Regions from separate parts of the Sorangium sp. So ce327 genome, predicted to be linked through region 1. Evidence: predicted binding sites of a transcription regulator. Region 1 holds the regulator's gene; the other holds the start of a gene.
What was found. The regulator HrcA, encoded in region 1, represses chaperone genes, less so after heat shock. The targets are predictions, from matches to a motif close to GNTAGCACTCNCCNNNGGNGAGTGCTANC.
Positions count from the first base shown of each region.

Region 2: groES (co-chaperone GroES) is a predicted target of HrcA. The motif match lies at 11,428-11,456, and genes of this name have one in related genera.

Region 1 is NZ_CP150330.1:4,859-19,140, reverse strand. It holds gene WME95_RS00065 (ArnT family glycosyltransferase) at 1-800, opposite strand, end outside; gene WME95_RS00060 (response regulator transcription factor) at 898-1,764, opposite strand; gene WME95_RS00055 (RluA family pseudouridine synthase) at 2,064-3,023, shown strand; gene hrcA (heat-inducible transcriptional repressor HrcA) at 3,016-4,059, opposite strand; gene WME95_RS00045 (hypothetical protein) at 4,416-5,210, shown strand; gene WME95_RS00040 (hypothetical protein) at 5,288-6,349, shown strand; gene WME95_RS00035 (Fur family transcriptional regulator) at 6,448-6,960, shown strand; gene WME95_RS00030 (HAD family hydrolase) at 7,010-9,457, opposite strand; gene WME95_RS00025 (aspartate aminotransferase family protein) at 9,459-10,721, opposite strand; gene grpE (nucleotide exchange factor GrpE) at 11,015-11,599, shown strand; gene dnaK (molecular chaperone DnaK) at 11,787-13,649, shown strand; gene WME95_RS00010 (serine/threonine-protein kinase) at 13,770-14,282, shown strand, end outside.
Region 2 is NZ_CP150330.1:4,142,127-4,156,408, reverse strand. It holds gene WME95_RS15645 (hypothetical protein) at 1-735, opposite strand, end outside; gene WME95_RS15640 (hypothetical protein) at 892-1,200, opposite strand; gene WME95_RS15635 (DUF4178 domain-containing protein) at 1,511-2,983, opposite strand; gene WME95_RS15630 (polyamine aminopropyltransferase) at 3,091-4,695, shown strand; gene WME95_RS15625 (FAD-dependent oxidoreductase) at 4,700-6,337, shown strand; gene WME95_RS15620 (PP2C family protein-serine/threonine phosphatase) at 6,576-7,394, shown strand; gene WME95_RS15615 (MBL fold metallo-hydrolase) at 7,628-8,395, opposite strand; gene WME95_RS15610 (Crp/Fnr family transcriptional regulator) at 8,400-9,056, opposite strand; gene groL (chaperonin GroEL) at 9,256-10,944, opposite strand; gene groES (co-chaperone GroES) at 11,013-11,309, opposite strand; tRNA gene WME95_RS15595 (tRNA-Gln) at 11,909-11,982, shown strand; tRNA gene WME95_RS15590 (tRNA-Glu) at 12,022-12,096, shown strand; gene WME95_RS15585 (NUDIX hydrolase) at 12,241-12,951, shown strand; gene WME95_RS15580 (hypothetical protein) at 12,984-13,955, opposite strand.

The DNA.
Region 1 (14,282 bases):
CACCAGAGCGAGATCCAGTCGTTCCTGGCCAGGATCTCGCGCGCGACCTCGCCGTAGTGCGTCTCCCAGGGATCGGTGAGCGAGTGGCTCCCGAGCATGGGCAGGTAGAGCAGCGTCACGACGGCGACGAGCCAGAAGCCGTGCCGCCGGCCGAGGGGGCGCGGAGCTCCCGCCTCGTCGACGCGGCAGGGGCCGAGGCGCTCGCCGAACCGGAACGCGCCGATGACCGCCGTGAGAAACGCGGCGGGGACGGCGATGGCGGGCACCGCCAGCGAGAGCAGCGTCGGCGCGCCGTCCGACGAGGGGGGGCTCGGCGAGAAGAAGCCCGCGACGCTCAGCGTGATCAGGACGAAGAGCGCGACGAGCCCACCACCAAGCAACGCGAGCGGGCCGAGGAGGTCGTGGATCCCGACGCGCGTGGCGACGCGCTCGGGGGGATCGTCGAACGTGCCGAGCAGATCGAGCAGACCGGCCGCCGCGATGGCGACGCCGAGCGCGCCGATCGGGACACCCCAGCGCAGCTGAGGCGCGAGCGCCATCACGACGAACGTGAGGAGGGCGCCCGCGGCGGACACGGCAGCGCCACGCCAGCGGAGCGGGTTGCCCTGCGGCACGAGGCGAGCCTCCTCGGCGTCGGCCGCGACACCGGCCATCCCGACCCTGCCGTGGCTCTCTGCCGACCCGTCGCCAGCGGAAGGCGCGCAGGGCTCAGGAGCGCTCGGGCTCTCCAGATCGCCCGCGGCCGTCCCGTCGCGGGTGTCCGCGGGCGCACCGCTGCGTTTGTCGTGTGTGTCGTTCATGGGCTGCGCCAACCGCGGAACGAGGCGCGGCCCTGGCGTAGCAACTCCAGGTCGCCGGACAAAGCAGCCACGGCCAGGCAGCGGCCGCGGTGGGCGCCTACTTCGTCAGGCGCGCGATCTCTTCCTTGATGATCGTCTCGGCGAGCACCGGCACGACCTCCCACACGACGCGCTCCACGACGTCGCGGGACAGCGCCATCACGGCCTCCACCTGCTCGGAGGTGAGGCCGAGGCCCTCGAGCTTGCTCGCCATCTGGCCGTTGACCTGCGCGGAGGCGGTCGCAGCGACGGCGGCAGGCCCCGTCGCGGTCTTCGGCACGCCGGACACCGGCGTCGGCGAGAAGGCCATCGTCGTCGTGACCGGCACGTTCGCCGAGCCGCCCGGCGCCGTCTTGACGGAGGCCTGGGCCGGCACAGCGCTCGTGGCCGGCGCGTTGGGCGTGTAGATGAGGGTCTTCGCGCGCTGGAGCGGGCTCGCTGCCGCCTGCTGCGCGGCGGCCGCGGGCTGAGCGGCGGCTGCGGCGGGCTGCGCCGCAGGAGAGCGCGCGGGCGCAGGCGCCGCGGCAGCAGGGGCCGCCGCGGCGGCGGGCTTCGCTTCGCCGCGCGACGCCAGCAGCTTCTTGACCTTGTCGATCATCTGCTGGGTGTCGAACGGCTTGTCCATGTGATCGTCCGCTTGCGCGCCCGATCCCTTCGCGGGGTCGAACGGGTTCTGCTTGGACGACAGGATCAGGACGGGCGTCGCCGGTGAGGCCTGCTTGATCGCCTTGCACAGCTCGTAGCCGTTCTTCGGCTCGAGCGTGACGTCGGCGATCACCAGGTCGGGTTTATCGCTCTTGAGCTTCTGCAGCGCAGCGTCGGCGCTGCTCGCCGTCACGACGCGGAAATCCTGACCCGCAAAGGTGATTTCGAGCACTTTGCGCATGGTCACGCTGTCGTCTACGGCGAGAAGGGTGCTGGCCACGAACGGGTCTCCTCTCAGATGGCGAGAAAGCGGCGACGGCTCTGGATATCTTCGGCCCCCGTCGCGCGATGTGTCAACATTCGCGGTGTATTTCGCCCCCGCGGGCCCCGCGGAGGCGCGTTTTTCCGCGCCGGTAGAGCCCGGTCCCACGCTGGTGGGCGGAGCCGAGGCGCCCCGCTGAGCTCTACATGCGTCCGCTCCGACCCGCCACTCCGCCGAGCCACGAAGACAAAACCGCCAAAACGACCGGGGTCCACCCGGCCGCCCAGGTAAGACCTCCGCAGGATGGCCGCTGGACGGTGCCCGCCGAGCTGGATCGGCGTCCGCTGGACGGGGCCGTCCGTGCGCTGGCCGAGGTCTCGTGGTCCGACGCGCGCCGGTTGATCGAGACCGGCAAGGTGCTTGTCGGGAGCGCGGTGGCGACGAGCGCCCGTCGGCGGGTGCTCGGCGGGGAGCTGATCGAGGTCCGCCTGCACGCGCCGAGGCCCGAGACCGTGCGGCGGCGCAAGCTCGAGGGCGAGCTCGTGGTCTACGCGGACGCGAGCGTCGTCGTGGTGAACAAGCCCGCCGGGGTGAGCACCATCCCGTTCGGCGACGAGGATCCCGCGGAGCAGGCCGCGACCCTCGACGCGCTGGTGCGCGAGGTGCTGGCCAGGCGCGACCGCCTGCGCGGGCGCGCGCCGCTCGGCGTGGTGCAGCGCCTCGACAAGGGGACGAGCGGGCTGCTGGTCTTCGCGCGGACGCTCGCCGCGAAGAAGCACCTCGCGCAGCAGCTCCGCGTCCGCGCGATGCACCGGCAGTACCTGGCGCTCGCGCACGGCGCCGTCCCGCGCGGCACCTACCGCAGCTACCTCGTCGAGGATCGGGGCGACGGGCTGCGCGGCTCGGCGCGCGACGGGCGGCGCGAGGGGCAGCTCGCGGTGACGCACGTGGAGCCGATCGAGGTGCTCCGAGGGCCGCAGGAGGGAGCCGGCGCCGGGGGCGTGACGCTCGTCGCGTGCCGGCTCGAGACGGGACGCACGCACCAGATCCGCATCCACCTCGCGGAGGCCGGGCACCCGCTCGTCGGCGAGACGGTCTACGTGCGGGACTACCGCGGGACGAAGATCCCGGCCGCGCGGTTGATGCTCCACGCGGCCGAGCTCGGCTTCAACCACCCGGCCGACGATCGGCCGATGCGCTTCCAGGCGCCGCCGCCCCCGGACTTCGACGACGTGCTCGAGCGGCTCCGCGCGCCGCAGCGGAGGGGCGCTACTTGACCTTGCCGCGGACCTCGGTCATCGCCGCGGCCGTGGCGTCGACCAGCGGCATGACCTTCGCGTAGTCCATCCGCGTCGGGCCGAGCACGCCCACGGTCCCGGCGACGCGGCCGTTCTCCATGTACGGCGCAGCGACGAGGCTGAGCTGGCCTCCGCCAAGGTCGCCCGCCTCGCTGCCGACGAACACGGTGACCTCACCCGCGCCGGCGGCGAGCGTCCGGTCGAGCAGATCGACGAGCTCCTCGCGCTCCTCGAGCGCCTTCATCAGCTTCTTGAGCCGGTCGACGTCGGCGTACTCAGGCAGATCGATCAGGCGGTTCTGCCCCTCGATGACGACCTCGCTCCGCCGGGTCACGTCGGCCGTCGCCTTGCTGCCGAGCTCGAAGGCGCGGCGCCTCAGCGCGTCGATCTGGAGGCGCTCGTCCGCGAGGCGGCGGGCGAACAGGTCCCGGATCTCGCCCAGGGTGCGCCCCTCGATGACGTCGGTGAGCAGGTTGTGGATCCGGGTGAGCTCGCCCTCGTTGATCGCCTCGTCGGCCGAGATGAAGCGGTTCGCGACCGAGCCGTCGGCGAAGACGAGCACCGCGAGCAGCTGCCCGGGCTTGGTCGGGATGAAGCGCAGCTGGGCGAGGGCGCGGAGCTCCGCCCGCGGCGCCGCGACGACCGCCGCGGCGCCGGACAGCTCCGAGAGGTAGCGCCCGGTCTCGCGGAGCGGATCGTTCGCCCCCGCGTAGATCTCGGTGAACCTCGCGCTCAGCTCGGCCTGCTGCTCGGGGGACAGCGACCGGAGCTCGACGAGCGCGTCGATGAACAGCCGGAGCGCGCGATCGGTCGGGATCCGCCCGGCAGAGGTGTGCGGCTGGTGGAGGTACCCCGCCTCCTCGAGGTCGGCGAGCACGTTGCGGATCGAGGCAGCCGAGAGATCCAGCCCGTACTTCCGGGCGAGCGTCCTGCTGCCAACTGGGTCGCCCGTTGCGATGAACTCGGTGACCGCGGCGAAAAGGATCTTTCGAGCTCGGTTGGAAAGATCACCCATGTCAGTTGCATGCAGCGCACAAGCGCGCCGCGGTGGCTACCTGGACCAGGGACCGCCCGGACCGGGAAGCCATGCGGGCCGGACCTTCGCTCCCGTACGTCAAGCTGCGCGTGCGGGCGCTTGACCCACGGACGCGCATGCGACCCATTTTGAGGGGATCGCGCGGCCCGGTCAAATGTCGCGGTAGGATCGGGCAGTAGCCACTGGCCACCCCGCGCACGAGGGCCCCGCTCCACCGGATGGCGGCGCGGCCGGCCGCCACTCGGCCACGTGGTCGTGGTCGTGGTCGTGGTCACTTGCCCCCCCCCCCGAGAGGGTCGGCCTGCCTTGCTTCGCACGAGGGATGTACCGCAACGATGCCGCCCGCACGCCATGCCGCCGCTGCCTGCGCGCTCGCCCTCGCGCTCGGCCCCCTCGCCGTCGCGCCGAGCGCGCAGGGCAAGCCGAAGGTCAGGTACCATCAGGACTGGGCGAAGCACCCGTCGGCGCGCTACGCGGCGATGAGCGCGGAGCAATGCCGTGCGGCGCTCACGCAGCGGAAGATCGCGTTCCAGCCGGTGCAGCGCGCGCCGGGCGTGCTCGCTCCGGTGCGGCTGATGCATGGGGTCGGCGGGGTCCTCTACCGGACGGCGCTGCCGGCCCATCAACGCGCGGGAAACCCGCACGACGTCTTCGACTGCCGCCTCGCGCTGGCGCTCTCGGACTTCAGCCGGATCCTCCGCGCGCACGACATCGACGAGGTGCTGATGTTCTCGGCCTGGCGGCCTCCGGCCAGGATGTGGCCCGAGGGCAGGCTCGCCACGAGGCACCCCGGCGGGCTCGCGATCGACCCCTACAGGTTCGTCAAGGAGCGCGTCGGCGGCGGGTTCGCGGAGGACTGGCTCGAGGTGGAGCGCGACTTCGTCGGCAGGCGCGGCGCGCCGGTCTGCGGCGAGAGCGCCCGCCCGACCGGGCGGCCCCGCGGGGCCGGCAAGGGGGCGGGCAGCGGCCCTCCAGCGGACGCGGCGGCGCGAGAGCTGCGATCCATCGTGTGCGAGGCCGTGGACCAGCACATCTTCACGTCGATCCTCACGCCCAACTACGACCGGGCGCACAAAAATCACCTGCATCTCGAGGTGACCCCCGGCGTCCAATGGCATCTCGTGCGCTGATCCGGGAGGGGCCGTCCTCCGTCCTCCCGCGCGCAAACCCGCTCTCCCTTCGAGGTCGACCCGCTATGTTAGCCCGCGTGCCCGCACGAAGACCCCCGCTCTCCCGCGCGTCCGCCGCGCTGGCGCTCGCCGCCGTCGCGCTGTCGTTCACGTTCGTCGGCTGCCCCTGCGTCAGCGGTCCCGTGAACGCGAGCCCCGCCCTCCGCTGGTTCCTGTTCTCGAACTTCGGCGCCAGCAAGATCTGCCCCGAGATGCTGAAGAGCGGGGTCTCGCTGCGCCTGCAGGACAGATCGGCGTCCATGGGGCGGTTCTTCCCGATGCAGTGCTCGTACGACGTCAACGACGCGGCCCAGACGATCACCGTCCACATCGCCGGCACCGGCTACGGCTACATGCAGCCGGCCAAGCGGGTGGGCTTCTCGCTCACGACGTCCGTCGAGTACCGACCCGACTTCCAGCTCGCGGACGATAACGTCTACGTGTGGGGACGGCTGAACCGGATCGTGCAAGGCCCCAGCTTCCAGCTGGGCTACGTCGAGAACCCGGTCATCGACGTGATGGCCAACGTCCCGCCGTTCGGAGGGCTCGCCAACCTGCTCGGCAACCAGATCGTCGCTGGCGAGCTGACCCGAGGGTTCACCGTCCTCTACAACGAGGAGACCGGGAAGGACTTCACGCTGGGGATCCTCATGCCGCCCCAGCGACCGCACCACCCGTTCGAGGCGGAGGACGAGGAGCGGTACACGTTCGCGAACGAGACCGTCGAGGTGTACGCGAACCAGCGCGACTACCTCGGGCCGTTCGAGGTCGCCGACTCGGACCAGGCGCTCTACCTCAAGGTCAGCGCGCAGGGCGCGCCCGTGGACCTCATGATCGTCGACAAGCCCACCGGCGACGCGTGGCGCGAGGCGTACCAGACCGGCAAGCCGCTCGGCCCCCCGCCAGGCCCGGTGCAGGCAGGCGGCCCTCTCCAGCCCGGGATCATCGAGACCCGCCGCTACGCGCTGCGCCCGGGCCTCTACTACGTCGTCATCGACAACACGGCGGCGGCCGGCCTGGTCGCGCCTCCCATCACGCTGCTCAGCCCCCTCGGAGGTTCGGCGGCTCAGATCAGCTACATGGCGCAGGTCGGCGAGTAGCGCCGACGAGCGGGGCGCGGGCAGCATCGGCGAGGCCGCGCCACGTGGGCGCGGTCACCGGCCTTGACGCGGTTCGCCGCGAACGGGATAAACTTGCCATGGCCGTCATGGAGAGAGAGGGGAGCAGCGCCAGCCACGTGGACGAAATTGCCCTCGACCGGCTCCGCGCTCGCCTCCAGGCGTACATGGCGAAGAAGGGGCTGAGATCGACGGCGCAGCGCCGGCTGATCGTCGACACGTTCTTCTCCGGCGCCCCGCACATGACCATCGAGGACCTGCTCGCGGAGGTGCGCGCGCACGACCGAGGCATCGGGTACGCGACGGTGTACCGCACGCTCAAGCTGCTCGCGGAGTGCGGCGTGGCCTCCGAGCGACGGTTCGGGGACGGCCTTAGTCGCTACGAGCTGGCGGACGACGCCAGCGCGCACCACGACCACCTGATCTGCGTCAACTGCGGGAAGATCATCGAGTTCGAGGAGCCGCGGATCGAGGCGCTCCAGGAAGAGATCGCCGCGAAGTACGGCTTCGACGTGACCTGGCACAAGCACGAGATGTACGGCGTCTGCGCGGACTGCCGCGACGCCAAGGACACCACGCCCGACGTCTCGTAGCCCGCCCCGGCGCGGCGAGGAGCCCCGCGCCGGCGACCGCGCCCGGCGCTCAGCTCTTCGCGTCGAGCGCGCGGGCGTGGACGACGGCCATGACGCCGCCGAGCAGCGAGGCGATGGGCGCGTAGGCCGGCGGGAGCACGAACGCGGCGATGACCGCGGCGCCGACGAGCGCCGGGGCGACGCTGAGCGCGAGCCCGACGCGCGCCTCGAGGCGCGTGCGGTGCGCGAGCGCGAGGGAGAGCGCGGCGTCGCGGACGTCGTCCGACGCGAGGACCGTGGAGAAATCGGCGGGCGCCGAGCCGGCGGCGCCGAGCGCCACGGAGACGTCCGCGGCGCCGAGCGCGGCGTCGTCGACGCCCGCGTGGCCGAGGACGGCGACGCTCGTGCCCGCGTCGATCAGGCGACGCACCTCCGTGCCGCGATCCGCGGGGAGGACCTCGGGGCGGATGTGATCGATGTCGAGCGAGCGGCCGATCGCCTCGCACGTCTCGCGCGCGTCGCCCGACATCAGCACGGGCTCGATCTGCGCGTCGAGCAGGTGCTGGATGGCGGCCCGCGCCCCGGGGCGCAGCCCGTCCTGCAGACCGATGATGCCGACGAGGCGAGCGCCGACAGCGACGAGGACCACCGTGCGCCCCAGCGCCTCGAGCTCGGCGACGCGGCTCTCGGCCGCGGCGATCGAGATCCGCTGCTCGAGCATGAGCGCGCGGTTGCCGACGCAGAGGTCCTCGCCGGACGAGGTGACGGCCGTCACGCCGAGGCCGGGGTGGAAGTTGGGGTTGCGCACGCCGTCGGGCCGCAAGCCGCGGGCGCGCGCGGCGCGGACGATCGCCGTCGCGACGGGGTGCTCCTCGGTGCGCTCCGCCCCGGCCGCGAGCGCGAGCACGTCGCTCGGCTTGAGCTTCTGGCCGGTCGCCTCCAGCTCCGCGAGCTCGGGCTCGCCGAGCAGCAGCGTGCCGCGGGCGCAGAACACGGCGACCGAGGTCTTCCCTGCGCGATCCCAGGCGTCGGCGCTCTTGTAGACGATGCCCCGGCGGAGCCCGAGCAAGATGCCCCGCGCGACGTGCACCGAGGCGATGGACGCCGTGATCGCCGTGGACAGCGCGGCGAGCACGGCCGCCGCGGTCATCGCGATCTCGACCGGAGCGCGCCCGGCGACGAAGGCGGAGAGCGCGCCGATCGCCGCGGCGCCGATCGCCCAGCGCTCGGTCAGGGCGCGGGAGGCCTGGGCGATGGGCGCGAGGGCGTCCGCGCGCCGGCGGGCGTCGAGCAGGACGCGCGCGACCGCGCGATCGCCGCCGGAGAAGGTGCACGCGCCGACGAGGCGACCCCGGACCACGGTGGCCCCGGCGACGACCGGGTCGCCGTCGCGGCGGCGGGTCGGCGTGGTCGCGCCGATCCAGGGGAGCACCTCGACGTCGCCGCCCGTGACGATGAGGTCGACGGGGACGATCTCCCCCGCGTCGACCTGGACGCTCTCGCCCGGTCGCAGCTCGTAGAGCTCATCCCCGGCGCCCTCGACAGGACCGCCGTCGCCGCCGCGCTGAGGGGCGCGGTCGGCGGGCGCCGAGCCCTGCGCCCACGCGCCAGGCGGCCGGCGCGCGGGGGTCGAGAGCACGGATCCGATCCACGCCCGCTCCGCGAACACGCGATGTCGGGCGCTCTCGATGAGCCACGCGCTGATCGCGCTGGCGGTGGCGATCACGCCGGCGAGCGACGCGGCCTCGGCCGCGAGGGCGCGGTCCTGACCGAAGAGGGCCCAGACGGCGGCGACGAGCCCGCCAAGGACGGGGGCGAGCATCGGCGCAGGGTGCGGATCCGTGGCGTCGCGCGCGGTCGTGGCGGCGCGGCCAAGGAGCATCCCGGCGCTCACCGTGGCGAGCACGATGCGCGCGCCGATGACGAGCTTCGCGTCCCCGGCGAGGGTGAGCGCGACGGCCAGCGTCCCCGCGATGATCGCGAGCACGAGCAGGAGCGCGCCGATGTCCCGCGCCTCGACCGCGTCGTAGCGCTGCGGCTCCTCGCTCAGGATGGTGTTCCCGATGGGCTCGAGCAGCGCGCGATCGTCGTCGAGGACGGGCAGATCGGGGAGCTTCTCGTCGAGCGACACGGGGGGGAACGCGTTCACGATCGGCGCGTCGAGATCGGCGACGCGCGCCGCGCCCTCGTCGGCGCTCGCCCGCGCGGGCTCCGCGCGCGGGGTGCGCGGGGTGGAGGCGTGGTGCCCGCCGGCGCCGGGCGGCGCGCCCGACGGGAGCCCCCGGGGAGGAGCGCCGGCGAAGGGCGCGCCCGGCGCCGCGAGGCCCGTAGGCCGGCCGTCCCCCGGCGCAGGCGGCGCTTCACCGAGGAAGGCGTGGCGGCACCGCGCGTTGCAGAAGTAATGGAAGCGCTGATCGAAGATCGCCACCTGACCCGCGCGCAGGGGATCGATCAGCTTGCTGCAGCCCGAGCACGGGACGGGTGCGACGGCGGGACCCGCGGCGCGCGAGGCGACCACCTCAACCTGCAGCCGGCGTCTCGGCGAGCGCGGCCTCGACCTCGGCCAGCGCCTCGTCGATCTGCGCCTCGCTCACGATCAGGGGCGGCGTGAACCGGAGCACGCTGCTGCCCGCGATCGTGAGCAGCACGCCCCGATCGCGCGCGCGGCCGAGGGCGGCCCGCGCGTCGACGGTCGGCGCGAGGATGAGCCCGCGGAGCAACCCGCGCCCGCGCTCGCCGAGGCACACGCCCGGCAGCCGCGCGGCGATCGCGGCGAGGCCGCGGCCGAGCTGCTCGCCGCGCTTCACGGCGGCCTCGCACAGCTTCTCTTCCTCGATGACCGCGAGCACCGTGCGCGCCGTGGCGGAGGCGAGCGCGTTGCCCCCGTAGGTCGAGCCGTGCGAGCCCGGGGGCAGCGCGCCGTTGAGCCGCTCCCGCAGCACCAGCGCGCCGACCGGGAACCCGCCGCCGAGCCCCTTCGCGAGCGCCGCGGCGTCGCCCTGGACGCCGTCGTACATCGCGCCGAGCCAGTGCCCCGTGCGCCCGATGCCTGTCTGCACCTCGTCGATGAGCAGCAGCGCGCCGTGCTCGTCGGCGATGCGCCGCAGCTCGGCGAGGAAGCCGGCCGGGGCCGGCAGCACGCCGCCCTCCCCTTGCACCGGCTCCACGAGGATCCCCGCGACGTCCGGGCCCATGGCCGCGCGCACCGCCGCCGCGTCTCCGTACGGCACGTGCGTGACGCCGTCGAGCGAAGGGCCGAAGCCCTCGCGGTACTTCGGCGTCCCGGTCAGCGCGACCGCGCCGAGGGTCCGGCCGTGAAACGCGTTGTCGAACGCGATGATCCGGTAGCGTCCCTCCTCGCCCCGGTTGAAGAAATGGCGGCGCGCGAGCTTGAGCATCGCCTCGTTCGCCTCCGCGCCCGAGTTGCAGAAGAAGGCGCGGTCGAAGCCGGTCTTCGCGCAGAGCTCCTCGGCGAGGCGGAGGTTCTCGGCGTTGAAGAAATAGTTGGAGACGTGCATCAGGCGACCCGCCTGCTCGGAGATGGTCGCCACGAGCCGCGGGTGAGCGTGCCCGAGCGAAGCCACTGCCACCCCCGCGCACATGTCAAGGTACCGGCGCCCCTCCGTGTCGAAGAGCTCGCAACCCCTGCCGCGGTCGAGGACGAACGGCGGCTGGCGGTAGTTGCCGAGCAGGTGCTTCTGCGCCGCGAGGAGCGGCGCGCTGGCCGGCGTCGAGGCGTTCGCCGGAGGAGGTTCGGCGGCGGGGCTTGTGGCGATGCTCATGGGGGGCGATCTAACGCCGGGCGGGGGGTCGGAGCAAACGCTCGATGCAGCGCCCGCAGCGGATCGTGGAGACCCGGGCAATCTGACCCGCCGGAGCGCGGCCGGAGCGCGGCCGGAGCGCCCGCGCGGCCCCCCGGCCGGAGCGCCCGCGCGCCGGCCCCCCCCACCCGCGGGCGTCCTGGGCCGGCGCGGCGGCGAGCGCCGGCGCGCTCGGACGGCGGCGCTCGCCTCCGGGCCGACCATGGGCCTGGCGATTGCCAGCGGATCGCGGCTGGTTATAGTGCCGCCGTCCTATGAGCGATTCGGAACAGAATGGGTCGAACCAGAACACGGGGGAGACGGCAGAGGCGCACGCGGAGCGCGCAGAGGCCGCGGAGCAGCAGGCCTCCACCCCCGAAGACAAGCTAGGCGAGGTGCAGGCCGAGGCCGCGCGGATGCGCGAGCAGCTGCTGCGCACCGCCGCGGATTTCGACAACTTCCGTAAGCGCTCCCGGCGCGAGGTCGAAGAGGCGCAGCGCCGCGGCCGCGAGTCGATCCTGAAGGATCTGCTCCCGGTCTTCGACAACCTCGAGCGCGCCGCCACCCACGCCGAGAGCGCGCCGGACGTGAAGTCGGTCGCCGAGGGCGTCCGGATCGTGACGAAGCAGTTCGTCGACACGCTGGAGCGCATGGGCATCAAGCGCATCGCCGCGGTCGGCAAGCCCTTCGATCCCAGCGTGCACGAGGCCATCCAGCAGCTCGACTCGACCGAGCACCCCGCCGGCGTCGTGATCGCGGAGGTCCAGCCGGGATACATGCTGGGCGATTACCTGATCCGCGCGGCCATGGTCGTCGTCTCGAAGGGCTCGCCCGTCGAGCCGGCGCCCGCGGCGAACTGAGCCTCCGCGCGGCGTCGCGCCGGCTCCCTCGGCGCACACCCCCGGCACGGTGCGCATCCTGGCGGTGATCCTGTCCGGGATCTGCCGTGCCCCGCTACCTCGCCGCACGATCTCCCCAAATATCGCGGGCGCCCAGGTCGTCTCCCCACCCGGAGAGCATCCAGGCCTGTAGTATCTTTCGCCGCATATGGGGAAGGTGATCGGCATCGATCTCGGGACGACGAACTCGTGCGTGGCTGTCGTCGAAGGGGCAGGCGTCGCCTCGGCCAACGATGTTCGGGTGATCCCGAACGCCGAGGGCGCGCGCACCACGCCGTCCGTGGTCGGCTTCCCCGCGAGCGGTGAGCGCCTGGTCGGACAGGTCGCGCGCCGCCAGGCGGTCACGAACCCGCAGAACACCATCTACGCGGTGAAGCGGCTGATGGGCCGCAAGTTCACCGCGCCCGAGGTCAGCAAGCAGATCAGCCTCGCCCCCTACAAGATCGTCGAGGCGCCGAACAGCGACGCGTGGGTCGAGGTCAAGGGGCGCAACTACTCGCCGCCCGAGATCTCCGCCGTGATCCTCGGCCAGATGAAGCAGGTCGCCGAGCGGTTCCTCGGCGAGCCCGTGACGGAGGCGGTGGTCACCGTCCCCGCCTACTTCGACGACGCGCAGCGGCAGGCGACGAAGGACGCAGGGCGGATCGCCGGGCTGGACGTGCGCCGGATCATCAACGAGCCGACCGCCGCGGCGCTCGCCTACGGCCTCGACAAGGTGAAGGCCGAGACGATCGCGGTCTACGATCTCGGCGGAGGCACGTTCGATATCTCGATCCTCGAGATCGCGAGCGGGGTCTTCAGCGTCAAGGCGACCGGCGGCGACACGCACCTCGGCGGCGAGGACTTCGACCAGCGGATCATCGACCTGCTCGCCGACGAGTTCGAGGGGAAGAGCCGCATCGATCTGCGCCGGGACCGGATGGCGCTGCAGCGGCTCAAGGAGGCGGCCGAGAAGGCGAAGCACGAGCTCTCGTCGTCGCTCGAGACCGAGATCAACATCCCCTTCATCGCCGTCGGCCCAGGCGGCGGGCCGCTCCACCTCGAGCGGACGATGCGGCGCAACGAGCTCGAGATGCTCTGCGAGGGCCTCATCCGGCGGACCATCGACGTCTGCCGCGCGACGCTCGGGGACGCCAAGCTCCCCGTCTCCGCGGTCAACACGGTGGTGCTCGTCGGCGGCATGACCCGGATGCCCGCGGTGCAGGCGGCGGTGCGCGAGTTCTTCGGCCGGGAGCCGAACAAGGGCGTGAACCCCGACGAGGTCGTCGCGGTCGGGGCCGCGCTGCAGGGCGCCGCGCTTTCCGGACAGGTGGACGAGGTGCTGCTCCTCGACGTGACGCCGCTGTCGCTCGGCGTCGAGACCGGCGGCGGCGTGAGCTTCAAGCTCATCCCGCGCAACACGACCATCCCCACCGAGCGGAGCGAGATCTTCACGACGAGCGTCGACAACCAGAGCTTCGTCCCCGTGCACGTGCTCCAGGGCGAGCGCGAGATGGCCGCGGACTGCCGGAGCCTCGCCCGCTTCGAGCTCACAGGCATCCCTCCCGCCCCGCGCGGGCTGCCGAAGATCCAGGTCACCTTCCGCATCGACGAGAACGGGATCGTCCGCGTCGAGGCGCGGGATCTCGGGACGGGGCGGGTGCAGGAGATCCGGGTGACCCCCACGAGCGGCCTCACGCCGGACGAGGTCGAGCGGCTCGTCTCGGAGGGCGAGCGGTTCAAGGAGACCGACGCGCTCCGGCGCGATCTCGCCGAGCTCCGCAACCAGGCCGAGACCCTCGTCTACACGACCGAGCAGGCCCTCGAAGGCTACGGCGATCTGCTCGACGCCGAGCTCCTCGGCGAGGTCCACGCCGAGTGCGCGGCGCTGCGGAAGCTGCTCGAGGCCGGCGGCGACCTCGACGCGCTCCGGGACGCGTACGCGCGTCTGGAGGGGGCGGCGTTCCGGATCGCGGAGTCGATGTATGGAGGGGACGATGACGCCGGCGCAAACAAGGCCGTCGAGACATGACGCGCGGCTAGGCGACGCGACCGGCGCGGCGGCGCCGGCGCGCGCGCCGATCGCGGGCCGTCCCTCCCGGAGCGCCGCGCGCGCCAAAGGCGCGACGCTGCGTGGGGCGCAGGCGGGGCGATGCTGAGCGAGACCTTCGGGCGGTATCGCTTGCTCGAGCGCCTGGGCGAGGGCGGCATGGCCGAGGTCTTCAAGGCCAAGAGCTTCGGCGTCGAGGGGTTCGAGAAGGTCCTCGTCATCAAGCGCATCCTCCCCAAGCTGGCCGAGCAGGGGCGCTTCGTGGACATGTTCGTGCACGAGGCCAAGCTCGCCGTGCGCCTCTCGCACGCGAACATCGTGCAGGTGTTCGACCTCGGCCGCATCGACCATCCGAACGGCGATCCGACCAGCTACTTCATCGCGATGGAGTACGTCCCCGGGCTCGACCTGGCGACGCTCCTCGCCCGCTGCCGGAGGGCGAAGAAGCCGATCCCCCTCGCCATGGCCGTCTTCATGACGGCCGAGATCGCGAAGGCGCTCGATCACGCGCACCGGCGGCGCGACGAGCAGTCGCGCCCCCTCGGCATCGTCCACCGCGACATCTCTCCGCAGAACATCCTGCTCTCCTGGGAGGGCGAGGTGAAGGTCACCGAC
Region 2 (14,282 bases), 4.1 Mb from region 1:
CCGATCGCGCTCCTCGGCCCGGGGCTCTCCGTGCGCGCGCGATCGGAGCTCCGAGGCCAGGACGACGGCCCAGGCGCCGCCTCGCTGGTAGTCGTCCTGCCAGTCCATGACGTCGTCGTGGAGCTGCAGCCCGAGCCACACCGACGACAGCAGCCGCGCGAGCACCTCGCGCCGCTCGGCCGTCCAGCCGGCGGCGTGCGCGAGGGCGATCGACGCCGGGAAGCCCACGCTCTGCTTGCCGAGGGAGAGCGCGTAATAGCGGCTGAAGCCGGCGGGCCCGCCGCTCGCGAGGAGGCTGCGCTCGGTCTCGATGGCGAACAGCGTCGCGTCGTCCGCGCGCGCGAAATCGATGGCCGGGTCGTCGACCCCTGGCGCGACGCGGCGGAGCGCCTCGTCGCGCGCCCGCCGGGCGTGCGCCAGGATGGCCTCGAGTTGCCAGGTCGGGCGGACCTGCTTGTCCTTGATGCGATCGGTGCCGAACGCCTCGATGACGGCGAGCAGGTGCGCGAGGAGCGCGTCCTGCACCGTGGCCCCGCGGACGCCGGGCATGGCCTCCGCGAGCAGCGCGGGCGCGGCCAGCGTGATCTCGTTGCTGAACACGGCGCTCCAGGGCACGTCGCGCGACGGCGACAGGCCGAGCGTGTAGGCCAGCCCCTGCGCGTCGGCGTGCAGCATCCCGGGGAGGGTCCGCCAGAACGCCTTGTAGAGCTCGTCCACCCAGAGGGCGTCATCCATGCGCGGGCACCTCCCCCGCCCGGCGCGGCGCGCCGGGCCCGGCGCTCGCGGTGCGCGGCGCGCTCCGGGCGCCGGTAGATGGCACCGGGGCAGAGCCGCGCCGGTGAGACGTACGCCGATGGCGGTGCAACCCCGCCTGTCGCCTGCGCCGCAGCATCAATAGACGTTCGACTCCTTCCAGGGCGACAGGCACACGTTGAAGCGCTCCTCGACCACGATCGCGCGCCACTGGAGCACCTGGGAGGCGCTCAGCCCATCGAAGAAGCCGCCGATCCAGGAGCGGATGCGGCCGTTGAGCTGCGCGCGGATCCTGGCCGCGTCCACCGGCTCCTCATCTGCCTCGGGCGCGACGACGTAGAGGGCGAGCAGCTGCTTGAACTCGTCGAAGTGCTCCTGGTTTCGGAGCAGGGAGATGTAGAGCGCACGCAGCTGTGCGTGCGGGTCGATCGAATTCACCGTTTGCATGGGCCTCCGCCGCCGGTCCACCACCGGCGTCGGACGGCACATTGCACGTCACGGGCCGCCGTGAGCCAGCGTGTAACCCATTGAAATTACTCGATCGACGGCGACGGCCGGAGCGGGTCGATACCCGAAACCGACCATCATCTGCCCGAATCCGACCGCTCCGCTCGACGCGATGTCGCCTTTCCACGGAGGTGGACATAGATATGTCCAGTGCTGCACGTGCCCGACTCGACACCAGCCGGGATCGCAAAAGACGCACCGGCACATGCCGTTCATTTCATGCGTAGCCGAATCGAGCAGTGGAGCTGGATCACTTCCCGCCGCCGAAGCTCGGGCTGCCGCCCCCGCTCGGAATGAAGAGGACGCCGCCGCCCCCCCCACCGCAGTCGCTGAGCGCGATGAGAATGAGGAGGACGACGATGACGACGACGACGATGACGACGATCCGGCCGGCTCCGGCGCTCGTCCCGTCACCGAACGAGGGGCTCGGCGGGGGTGGCAGGTGGAAGGCGGCGGCGAGCTCCTTCCCTGGAAGCGGTGAGCAGAACGACACGCTCACCTCGGTCGGGGCCTGCTCGATGCTGACCTTGCCGCCCTCGCCCTGGTACTCGGTGGCCTGCACGGCCTCGCCGATCTCGACCTTCCAGTAGAACTCGCCGATGACGTATTCCACCTCGGCGTGGACGCTCTGCTTCAGCGCATACGTCCGCCCTTGATAGCTCGCCGTCGAGCCCATCGGCTGGACCTCGCCGGGCGAGAGAGGCGTCACGAGCTGCCACGCCCCGTCCTCTTCCATGAGCCACAGGTAGCCAACGCTCGGTCCGCCGTAGAGCAGGTACTCGCGCCAGCGGTAACGCTCGCCCTCCACGGTGCAGCCCCGGATGACGAAGCCGATGCAGAGCACGCGCATGCCGCGGAGCTGGCCCTCGGCGCCGAGCGGGACGTACGGCTCCATGGGCGGCCTGGGGACCTGGCCGAGCGCGACGAGCGTGCCCTTCGTGAGATCGCTCGCAGTACCGCAGTACCGGCAGACGATGCGCTCCGTGGTGCCGGGCGCGGCGAGCGGCAGGTTGCCGCCGCAGTTCGGGCACACGACGGCCGACACCTGCGCCGTGGGCTGGTCCACGGGGGCCCCGGTGTCGAGCTGCATGATGGCCGGGTCGATCTGCCGGCCCAGGTAGAGCTTGGGCGGGATCGTCCGCCCGTCGCCGTAGTCGAGCGTCCCGAACTCGCCCCTCGGCCCCGCGATGTCGGCGAAGCCCGTCACCACGCCCGGCGCGGCGACGTAGGGCATCTCTCCTTCGGCCGAGATCACGCGCCGGCGGCCGACCTCGACGACGGTGAACATGCCGTGCCCCTCGAGGTGGACACGGCCGCCCGGCTGGAGGGAGCTCCACGGCGGCAGCCCGTTCATCGGGAGCGGCGCCTCGGTGGTGGCGTACCAGCGCCCCTGGGCGAACGCGACCCACGTCCAGCGGCCGCTGGCCGGGAACGCGACGAAGATCTCCTGCCAGGGCGCGCCCGGCGCGCTGGCCCGATCGAGCTGGACGCGGCCGTCGACCACGAACGGCTCGTTGCCCCAGCGCCCGGTGACGCCGAGCTGGAGGGGCGTGGGAATCTCGACCAGGTCGGCGACGCGCCCGACGGCGCGGAGGTCCCGATCGGTGCGCGCGACGACGAATTTGCAGTGCTTGCACACCTGCGCCATCGCGCCTGCGAAGCGAAACGTGATCGGCGCGCCGCAGGAGGGGCACGCGGCTGCTCGGTCGAAGGGCGTGCTCACGCGAGCACCATACTAGAAGCCTCGACGACGAAAGAGGAAGCGTTTCAGGTGCGCCGGCGAGCCCGAACAGGCTGTGGTCCAGCGCGAGCGGTGCTAGGACCGCGCCGATGCCGGCCGTCGAGGAGAGCCCTGCGGGCGCTCGGGGCGCCCCTCCCGGGGACGCTCCGGCGCTCTTCCCTGCGGCGCAGCCGCTGCCCCGGCTCGTGCACCCGGCGCTCCTCGCGAGCGTGTTCGTCATCGCCACGTCGGGGCTCGTCTACGAGCTCATCACCGGCACGCTCGCGAGCTACGTGCTCGGCGACTCGGTGACGCAGTTCAGCTTCGTCATCGGCCTTTACCTGTTCGCGATGGGGATCGGCTCGTACCTCTCCCAGTACATCGAGAGCCGGCTCCTCGAGCGCTTCGTCGAGATCGAGCTCGGCCTCGCGCTGGTCGGGGGGCTCTCCGCGCCGATGCTCTTCCGGGTCTACACCGCGCTCGGGTCGTTCCGCGCGCTGCTCTACTCGCTCGTGCTGCTCATCGGGATGCTCGTGGGGCTCGAGATCCCGCTGCTCATCCGGCTGCTCAACTTCTCGCTGGATCTGAAGCGGCTCGTCGCGCGCGTGCTCACGCTCGACTACATCGGCGCGCTGGCCGCGAGCCTGCTCTTCCCCTCGCTCCTCCTGCCCCGCCTCGGGATCCACCAGACGAGCCTGTTCTTCGGCATGCTCAACGCGGCCGTCGCGCTCACGAGCACCTTCCTGTTCCCGCTCGATCGCGCCGTCATCGTCCGGCTGCGGGCGCTCTGCCTGATCGTGATCGCCGGGCTCGGGGTCGCCTTCGCGCTCGTCTCGCGGTTCGTCGAGCGCTCGGAGGCGCTCTATTTCGGGGCGCCCATCGTCTACGCCGCCCAGTCGCCGTACCAGCGCCTCGTCATCACGAGGAGCCCGCGCACGACGCGCCTCTTCCTCAACGGCAACCTGCAGTTCTCGTCGGACGACGAGCACCGGTACCACGAGGTGCTCGTGCACCCGGCCGTCGCCGCGCTGGGGCGCGAGCCGCGGCGCGCGCTGATCCTCGGCGGCGGCGACGGGCTCGCCGCGCGCGAGCTGCTCCGTTACCCGTCGGTCGAGCAGATCCTGCTCGTCGACCTCGACGGCGCGGTCACCGGCGCCTTCCGCGATCTGCCGCTCGCCGCGGACCTGAACCAGGGCTCGCTGCACGACCCGCGCGTCGCCGTCCGCAACGAGGACGCGTTCAAGTACCTTGAGGAGTCGACCGAGTCGTTCGATCTCGCGATCGTCGACTTCCCCGATCCCGGCAACTACGCCGTCGGCAAGCTGTACACGGACGCCTTCTATCACCTGCTCCGGCAGCGGCTCTCCGTGCGCGGGCTCGCCGTCGTCCAGGCGACGTCGCCCCACTACGCGCGCGAGTCGTTCTGGAGCGTCGTGACGACGCTCGAGGCGGCCGGCTTCAAGACCGCGCCGCTCCACGTGTACGTGCCGAGCTTCGGCGAGTGGGGCTTCATCCTGGCGGGCGGCGAGGGGCTCGCCGCGCCCGGCGCCCTCCGGATCGATCCGTCGAGGCTCCGCTACCTCGACTCGAGCGGCCTGCCGGAGCTCTTCCGGTTCCCCCGCGATCTCGGCCGCGTCGAGGCGCCGATCAACCGGCTGAACGACCAGAAGCTCGTCTCCGTGTACACGCGCGAGTGGGCCGAGTGGACCCGGTGATCCGGTGAACCGCCGCGGCTTCCTGAGCTCCGTGGCCGCGGGCTGGGTCGTGCACACGGCCGCGCCGGGGCGCGCGCCGCTCGCCGGCGAGATCGTCGGCGCGGCCCACGGCGCGGGCCACCTGCTCCGCGGCGGCCCGCTCCCCGCGGCGAGCGGCCCCGCCGAGCGCGCGGACGTCGTGATCGTCGGCGGCGGGGTGAGCGGGTTGTCGGCCGCGTGGCGGCTCGCCGGCGCCGGGCTCGATCTGCGGGTCCTCGAGCTCGAGCCGAGGCCGGGCGGCACGAGCGCGTGGGGCGACGACGGCGTCGTGCCGCACCCGTGGGGCGCGCACTACCTCGCCGCGCCGAACGTCGAGGCGCGCGCGACGCTTCGGCTGCTCGATCAGATGGGCGTCGTCACGGGGTGGGACGCGGCGGGGCGCCCCGTGTTCGATCCGAGGCGGCTGTGCCACGCGCCGGGCGAGCGGCTGTTCTACGAGGGCGCGTGGCACAGCGGCCTCGCGCCGGTCGACGCGCTCTCGAGCGAGGCGCTGGACGAGCTCGAGAGGTTCCACGCGCTCGAGGAGGAGCTCACGGAGCTCACCGGCAGCGACGGGCGCCCGGCGTTCCAGATCCCGCTCGATCGCTCCTCGCGCGACCCCGAGCTCCTCCGGCTCGACCGGATGAGCATGGCGGCGTGGCTCGATCGCGAGGGGTACCGCACGCCGTTCGTGCGCTGGTACGTGCGCTACGCGATGCTCGACGACTTCGGCGGCGAGCCCGAGGAGATCTCGGCCTGGGCGGGGCTGCACTACTTCGCGGGGCGCAAGGCGCGCGCGCCCGAGCTCGCGGGCAGCCGCTACCTCGTCTGGCCCGAGGGCAACGGCCGGCTCGTGAAGGCGCTGCTCGAGCGCGCGGCGCCGCGCGTGTCGCTCGGCGCGCTCGTCACGTCGGTGCGCCCGCAGCCGAGCGGCCGCGTCGAGATCGACTACGTCGACGTGCAGCGCGGCGAGGCGCGCCGTATCGAGGCCCGCGCGGCGATCCTCGCGGCGCCGGCGTTCGTCGTGCGCCGGATCTTCGCGGGGGGCGCGGCGGGCGAGCTGCCGGAGCGGGTCGCGTCGGCGTGGCTCGTGGCGAACCTGCACGTCGAGCGGCCCATCGATCCCAACCACGCGTGGGATTCCGTCCTCTACGGCGCGGAGGGGCTCGGCTACGTCGACGCGCGCCACCAGCTCACCGATCTCGCGGCGGCGACGACGCAGCGGTCGCGCCTCGCGACGCCGGTGCAGCGCACCGTGCTGACGTACTACCGCGCCTTCGGCGGGCCGGACGTCGCCGCCGCGCGCGCGGCGCTGCTCCGCGCGCCGTGGGCGTCGCTCGCCGACGGCGTGCTGCGCGATCTCGCGCCGGCGCACCCGCACCTGCGCGACGACGTCGAGCGGATGGACGTCATGATCTGGGGGCACGCGATGCCGCGCCCGCGCCCCGGCTTCCTCGGCCCGCGGCCGTTCGAGCCGCGCTGCGCGCTGTCCGAGCGCGTCGCCTGGGCCCACGTCGATCAGCCGGGGATGGCGCTCTTCGAGGAGGCGCAGGCCTGCGGCGTGCGCGCCGCCGAGGCGATCGCGGCCTCGGCGGGGATCGCGATCGGCGAGAGCTGGCTCTGAGCTCGATCGCCCGTCGCCTCGGCGCGCGCCGCGCGGCGGGGAACCCCACGTCCTCTCTCATCTTTCAAGAGCAAAGTGCGTCCGGCGAGCGGGCGCCTCCGGAACGGTCCTTTACCCCTGCCGCCGGCCGCTTCCAGCGGCCATGGAGCGGCCGCTGTGGGAGATCCAGCCCAGGATTTCAGCTTTGCCCTCGCCTTGAACTTGCGCTGCCCCCCTGCTCCGCGTCTACTCTCTGCCCATGTTGCGGACCCGGTTTGCCGGGATGACGGATACCGGGCTCCTCCGGGACCACAATGAGGACAACCTCCTCGTCAGCGAGGAGTACCGTGTCGTGGCCGTGGCGGATGGAATGGGCGGACACCGCTCGGGCGACGTCGCGAGCCAGCTTGCCGTGAGCACGCTCTCGGACTTCTTGTCCGTGACGGTGGGGAGGGACGCCACCTGGCCTTTCCCTGCCGATCCGAACCTGACCGAGGAGGAGAACTACGTCGTCACCGGCCTCAGGCTGGCGAACCGGCGCATCTTCGATCGCTCGCTCAAGACGCTCGCCGACTTCGGCATGGGCACGACGATCGTGGCGGCGATGTTCTCCAAGGACGCCGAGCACGTGACGGTGGGTCACGTCGGGGACAGCCGCTGCTATCGCCTGCGCGACAGCCAGATCACGCAGCTCACCCGCGATCACTCTCTCGTCAGCGACGCGGCGCACATGGCGCCGTGGATGACCGAGGAGGAGGTCAGGCAGCTGCCGGCCAACGTCATCACGCGCGCGCTCGGCATCCGCGAGGACGTCCTCGTCGATCTCGTGACGGACGAGACGCGGCACGGTGACGTGTACCTCCTCTGCTCGGACGGCCTGTCCGGGCTGGTGAGCGACGATCAGATCCTCGAGCTCGTGATGTCCAGCGGCTCGCTGGACGCTGCGTGCACGGCGCTCATCGATCGGGCGAACTACTTCGGCGGCACCGACAACATCACGGTCGTCCTCGCCCGCGTCGAAGAGGTGCCTGACGGCAAGCGCCCCTTCAACGACGAGCCCACCCAGGAAAGCCGCTAGCCCGCCGCGGCGCGCCGCTCTGCGGTCGCGCCGCTCTGCGGTCGCGCGCGAGCTCCCGACACCGCCGCCGCGCAGGCCTCACCCCTGCGCGGCGCGATCTCGCCCGGACCAGCGAGCGATCCCCCTCGGACAGGACAGCTCGGCCCCACGATCGCGTCGAGCGGAGCGCCGCCATTACCCGCGCGCGCACCACGCTCCGGACGCCCCGCCCCGATGCGTCGGCGATGCGTCGGCTACAGGACGAAGTGATCCATGAGCTGAAGGACCTCCAGGTTCAGCCCCTTCAGCGCGGCGCACTCCCGCTCCACCTCGGCCTGGAAGACCGGCTTGATGTGGTAGAGCATCGTCGGCAGATCCCTCGGCGCGCGGAACTTCTGGAGCTCGAGGGCGAGCGTCTGCGGCGTGTGGTGGCCGCTCACGGTGGCGAGGCGCTGCTCCCGGTTGGGGAAGCTGACCTCCATCAGCAGCGCGCGGAGGTCCTGCTGCTGGTTCAGCACCTCCCACAGCCGCTCCGTGGGCCCGGTGTCGCCGCTGTACGCGATCGCGCCGCCGTCCCCTTCGATCACGAACGCCGACGCGTCGATCGTGTGCGTCACGTGGACCGCGCGCACGAGCCGACCGGCGACCGGCGTGGGGCGCTCCGGCTTGAGCTCGAGGTACTGGATGGTCGGCTGCCCGGCGCTCGGGATGACCGCGAAATCGGGCCAGAGCACGTTGTTGAAGAAGTGCTTCTTGAGCGTCCGCAGCGTCTCGCGCGTGCCCGCGATCACGAGCGGCGGGCACCCGAGCTGGCAGCGGTTGTCCGCGATCGTGGCCAGGTCGCGGATGTGATCGAGGTGCGCGTGGCTCACCAGGCACGCCTCGATCCGCGCCTGGTCCTTCACCTCGAGCCCGCTGGTCAGCGAGCCGGCGTCGATCGCGAGGATGTCGTCCACGACGAACGCGCACGTGCGATGCCTGGGGGTCTCCCCGCCGTGGCAGCCGATGACACGCAGCTCCACTGGTTCAGCTCTCTCCGCCGAACTTCTGCGGCATGTCCAGGAACTCGATGAAATCCCTGAACCTGCGCATGTCGGTCACCATGATCGCCGCGGGTCCAGGCGGCCCGTACGAGAGGAGCTTCAGCCGGCGGAGCCGCTTCATCACCTCGTCCACCGTCTCTTGCTCGACGTCGACCTCGCGCGCGATGTCCTCGGGAGAGGAGCGGACGCGTATGCCTTCAGGCGTCTCCTCTCCGAAGGCCTCGGCGTGGCGCGCGAGCGCCAGCATCACGCGCGCCTTCGGGTCACGGTGCATGAGGATCTCGACGAGCGAGTTCGCCGCGTCGAGCCGCTTCGCCAGCTTCTTGAGGAGACGGAGCGCTATCTCGACGTCGCGCTGCAGCATGACCTCCAGCTTACGCGCGTCGATCACGAGGCAGCGGGACGGCTCGCTCACCGTCGCCGTCGCGTTCCGGGGCTTGCCGTTCAAGATCGCCATCTCGCCGACGAACTCGCCGGGCCCGAGCACCGCGAGCACCTTGTCCTCGCCGACGACCGACTTCGTGATCCGCACGGCGCCCGACTGGATGACGAACATGACGTCGCCGGAGTCACCCTCACGAAAGAGCACGTCGCCCGGCACGTACTCGCGGCCATAGCGGGCGAACGACGACTCCGACATTGCCCGGGAGTCTAGCGCCCCACGTGACCGCGGGTCAAAAACCCGGGCAAGAGCGCTGGCGCTCACAAAACACAAAACGCGAGAGGCCCCCCAAGCCAGCATGCTTTGGAGGGCCCCTCGGCCCGCTTCGTCGGGGCAGCGCGCCCGGCGGGCCGCCGCGCGGAGGCGGCGGCAGCCCGAGAGCGGCGCGGACAGGCGATCAACCCATGTCGAAGTCGCCCATGCCGCCCATGCCGCCCATACCCCCCATGCCGCCCATACCCCCCATGCCGCCCATGCCGCCGGGAGCCCCGCCGCCCGCGGCCTTCTCCTTCTTGGGCTTCTCGGCGACGAGGGCCTCGGTCGTGAGCATCAGCGCGGCGACGCTGGCCGCGTTGGAGAGCGCGTGCCGCACGACCTTGGCGGGATCGATGACGCCGCCGGCGAGCAGGTCCTCGTACGAGTCGGTCGCGGCGTTGTAGCCGAACGTCGGCGCGCCCGTCCGGACCTTCTCCGCGACCACCGTCCCGTCGACCCCCGCGTTCTGGGCGATCTGGCGGAGCGGCGCCTCCACGGCGCGGCGCACGAGCCGCACGCCGACGTCGCGCTCGTCGTTGAACTTGAGCGACTCCAGCGAGGCGGCCGCCCGGAAGAGCGCCACGCCGCCGCCGACCACGATGCCTTCCTCGACGGCCGCGCGGGTCGCGTGGAGCGCGTCCTCGACGCGCGCCTTCTTCTCCTTCATCTCGACCTCGGTCGCCGCGCCGACCTTCACCACCGCGACGCCGCCGGCGAGCTTCGCGAGCCGCTCCTGGAGCTTCTCGCGATCGTAGTCGCTCGCCGTGTCCGCGATCTGCTTGCGGATCGCCTCGATGCGGCCCTTGATGGCGGTCTTGTCGCCCTGGCCGTCGACGATGACGGTGTTGTCCTTGTCGATCTCGACCCGCTTGGCCGTCCCGAGGTCGCGCACCGTGGCGCTCTCGAGCTTCTGGCCGAGGTCCTCCATGAACGGCGTCGCGCCCGTGAGGATCGCGATGTCCTTCAGCATGTCCTTGCGGCGATCGCCGAAGCCGGGCGCCTTCACGGCGGCGACCTTGATCGTGCCGCGCAGCTTGTTCACGACGAGCGTGGCGAGCGCCTCACCCTCGATGTCCTCGGAGAGGATGAGCAGCTCGCGCCCCTGCTTCACCACCTGCTCGAGCAGCGGCAGGAGGTCGGCCATGGCCGAGATCTTCTTCTCGTGCACGAGGATGAGCGGGTTCGTGAGCACCGCGGTCATCTTCTCGGGGTCGGTCACGAAGTAGGGCGAGAGGTAGCCGCGGTCGAACTGCATGCCGTCGACGGTCTCGAGCTCCGTCGTCATGCGCTTGTTCTCCTCGACCGTGATCACGCCCTCCTTGCCGACCTTCTCCATGGCGTCGGCGAGGATCTGGCCGATCTCCTTGTCGCCGTTGGCGCTGACCGTGGCGACCTGGGCGATCTGGTCCTTGTCCTTGGTCGGCTTGGCGGCCTTCTGCACCGCCTCGATGACCTTCGCGACCGCCGCGTCGATGCCGCGCTTCAGATCCATCGGGTTGTGGCCGGCCTCGACGAGCTTGAGGCCCTCGCCGAAGATCGCCTGCGCCAGCACCGTCGCCGTCGTCGTGCCGTCGCCGGCCTTGTCGCTCGTCTTCGAGGCGACCTCGCGCACCATCTGGGCGCCCATGTTCTCGAGCTTGCCGGCGAGCTCGACCTCCTTGGCGACCGTGACGCCGTCCTTCGTCACGACCGGGGAGCCCCAGCTCTTCTCGATGACGACGTTCCGCCCCTTCGGCCCGAGGGTCACCTTGACCGCATCGGCGAGCGTGTTCACGCCCTTGAGGATCGCGGCGCGGGCGCCGCGGCTAAAAACGATCTGCTTCGCAGCCATCTCTCAATCCCCTCGCGGCCGCGCGGCCGCGTGTACTAACGCTTGCGTTCGGTTGCCTCAGACCTGGTTCACGAGGCGGACTCGGTCACGGCGAGCACGTCGTCCTCGCGGATGAGCACGTGCTCCTCGCCGTCGAGCTTCACCTCGGTGCCGCTGTACTTGCCGAACAGCACCTTGTCCCCGACCTTCACATCGAGCGGGCGAACCTTGCCGTCCTTCAGGACCTTGCCGTTGCCCACCGCGACGACGCGCCCCTCGATCGGCTTCTCCTTCGCGGCGTCGGGGATGATGATGCCCCCCTTGGTCTTCGTCTCGCTCTCGACGCGCTTGACGACAATCCGATCCTGCAGCGGCCTGATTTTCATGCTGGCTCCCTCGTCCTCGGCTTGTTGACTGACCATCGGCTCGCCGGAGGTCCCGTTCGCCCCCCCGCTGGGGCGATCCGCCCGCGCGACGAGAGCTAAGTGCCCGACATCGCAGTGTCTTGGCACTCTCCTAGGCCGGTGGCTAAACCGCGGCCGAAAGTAAATCAGTCACCCGGCGCGTCAAGGGCACGCAGCAGGGAGCCGCGACTTTTCCGGGGCCGAAAGTCCAGGGCGGCGAAGCCGAGATGGCTGGAGAAGCGACGGGCGACGGCGAGAGCGCGGTCGCGACATCGTGGAGCCTCCCCAGGGACGAGCCCTCCGAGAGTGCGAAGACAGTACGGACGGATTATGGCGAGAGCGCGATGGCATCAGCGCGACGACAACGGACGGCATACAACGAGGGCGGAGCGGGTTGAGCGAGGAGCCGAGCAGGGGGAAGGGCTCGCTCGATGCCCGAGTCGCTCGAAACACGCGAGAACTGGGCGATTTTTGGCGGTGAGCATTTTTCTTCGGCGGGTCCGATTTTGATCGCTTGACAATCCAGGCAGCCCGAGTAGATTCCGCGGCCCGTGGCGCTGATGAACACGGCGCTGACCCCTTGGGGGATCGTCTAACGGCAGGACGCAAGATTCTGGCTCTTGCTATCAAGGTTCGAATCCTTGTCCCCCAGCCAGGCCGCTCAGCTCTGCTGTCGGTCTTCTCCACAGAACAAGGTCCCATCGTCTAGCGGTTAGGACATCGGCCTCTCACGCCGGTAACGCGGGTTCGATTCCCGCTGGGATCGCCACTTCACACCTCTCGCCTCGTTTCCTGCTGCTTCCGTCTGATGTCGTGCGTCGGGCACGGCAAGAAGCACAGCGTCATCGAACGAGCGAGCACGCAGATCAGCGAAGACGTCTTGCTCCGTTCACGTTGCGCTACCCTGTGGCGCATGGCGGCGCAAGACGAAGAGGAGCTCTTCGACCTCCTCGATGACGGCGGCCGGCCGCTCGGCATGCGCAAGGCGCGCAGGCTCGTTCACCGCGACGGCGACTGGCACCGGAGCGTTCACGTGTGGGTGCTCCTCGAGCGGGGGCCCGATGGCCTGGAGCCGGACGGCGGCCGGAGCGCCGCGGAGCCCTGGGTGCTCTTCCAGCAGCGCAGCCCCGACAAGGACACCTGGCCCGGCGCGCTCGAGGTCGCCGTGTCGGGGCACTACCGCGCCGGAGAGGATCTCGCGGGGGCGCTGCGCGAGGCGGAGGAGGAGATCGGCCTGCCGCTCTCGCCGCGCGACGTTGTCCGGCTCGGCACGCGCCGCAGCCAGGACGATCACGCGCCGGGCATCGTCGATCGCGAGCTGCAGGACGTGCTGCTCGCGACGACCCGCCGCGCGCTCGAGGAGCTGCGTCCCGATCCGCGCGAGGTGACCGCGCTGCTGTCGCTCCCGCTCGGCGCGGCGCTGCGCCTCGTCCGAGGCCAGGTGCCCCGCGCGAGCGGCCTCGTGCGGCGGCCGCCGGACGCCGCGGGCGCCGTGAAGGTCGAGCCGCGCGACGTGCGGCTCGATGAGTTCGTCGTCGCGCGCGACGGCTACTTCGAGCGCGCGCTCGACACGATCCGCAGGCGCCTCGCGGGCGAGGCGCCGGCCCCGTGGCTCCTCGGCTAGGACGGCGGCGCTCTCTCCTCGCGCCCGTGCTGTCAGCCTGAGCCGCGGCGCCCGTCCGCCGGCCGCCGGGGCTTCTCGGGGGGCACCGCCGACGCGACGAGGAACCCCTCGGCGCGGTGCGGGGCGAGCCCGCAACGCGCGTTCATGCGCTTGGCGATCTCGTCGCCGGCCCTGACGAGCGCGTAGAACCACCGGATCCCGAAGCGATCGTGCCCTTCCCGGAGCGCCGCCGCCTGCAGGGGGGCCCCGAGCCCCCGCCCGCGGTGGTCCTCGCGCAGCGAGGTGCAGATCGGCATGGCCGTCCACGAGGGCGCCTCGCCCACGTCGGAGATCCAGAGCGGCGGGGCGCCCAGCAGCCCGAGCTGGGCGAGCGCCTCGCGCCCGCCGATCTCGGCGGGCTGTGGCCGCGTCATGACGCACAGGGTGGCGCAGCCGATCAGCGCCCCCGCGCCGTCGCGCAGCGCGAGCGTCAAGGAGCGCCCCTCGCCGCCGCGCAGGTACCACCCCGGGAGCGGCGCGTGGCCGCTCTCGGCCTGAAGCTCCTGGATCGCGCGGATCGACGCATCGTCGTCGTCCGGCGACACCCTGGACAGGCGCAGGCCCGGCGGGAATGAGCGAAACCGGCTGAGCCCCTGCACGGCGGCGCGCACCTCACCGGCCGGGGCGCCCATCACCGAGAGGTCCTCGTCCACGGAGAGCCCCGCCTGGCGCAGCGACGCCGAGAGCGCGGCGAGCTCCGGCCGGGGGGCGTGCAGGATCACGCGCTCGAAGCAGCGCACGAGCGCCTCGCGCCGCTCCGGCGGCGTCCGCTGGGCGTGCAGCAGGATCAGCGAGCGGCCGTCGGTGGTGATGCCGTCCTGCTCGCCGATCCAGTCGCGGGCGGCGTACAGGATCCGCTGAGCACGGTAGTCCGCGGCTTCACCGAAACAACCCGGTCCGTCCGCAGGACCGGGGCCGCGCTGCTGCGGGGCGTCGTCGCGATCGAGGTCGAAGGCAAGCATCATGGCGGCATCCCTCCTGTCGAGAAGCAACGGCGGCTGCCACGAATGGCGGCCCCTCGAGGAGCCGCCACCCGGCGCGGGACGCCCGCGCCCAGCGCCCGAGCGAGCCCCTGCCGCGCCGCGCAGGTCCACCGGCGAGATGGCCTGACGCGGCGGTGCGCGAATGCGGGAGAGCGCCGCTCCACCAGCGGCTGTTCAGCCCGCGTGTCGAGACTTCAACTTATCCCTGCTCGGCGATCGCGCAAGCGGCGACATGCCATGATCCGGGCAGCGCTCCAGCGGGGACACGCACGCTCATGCATGCTTACAAGCAATCGGAATCACTAACGA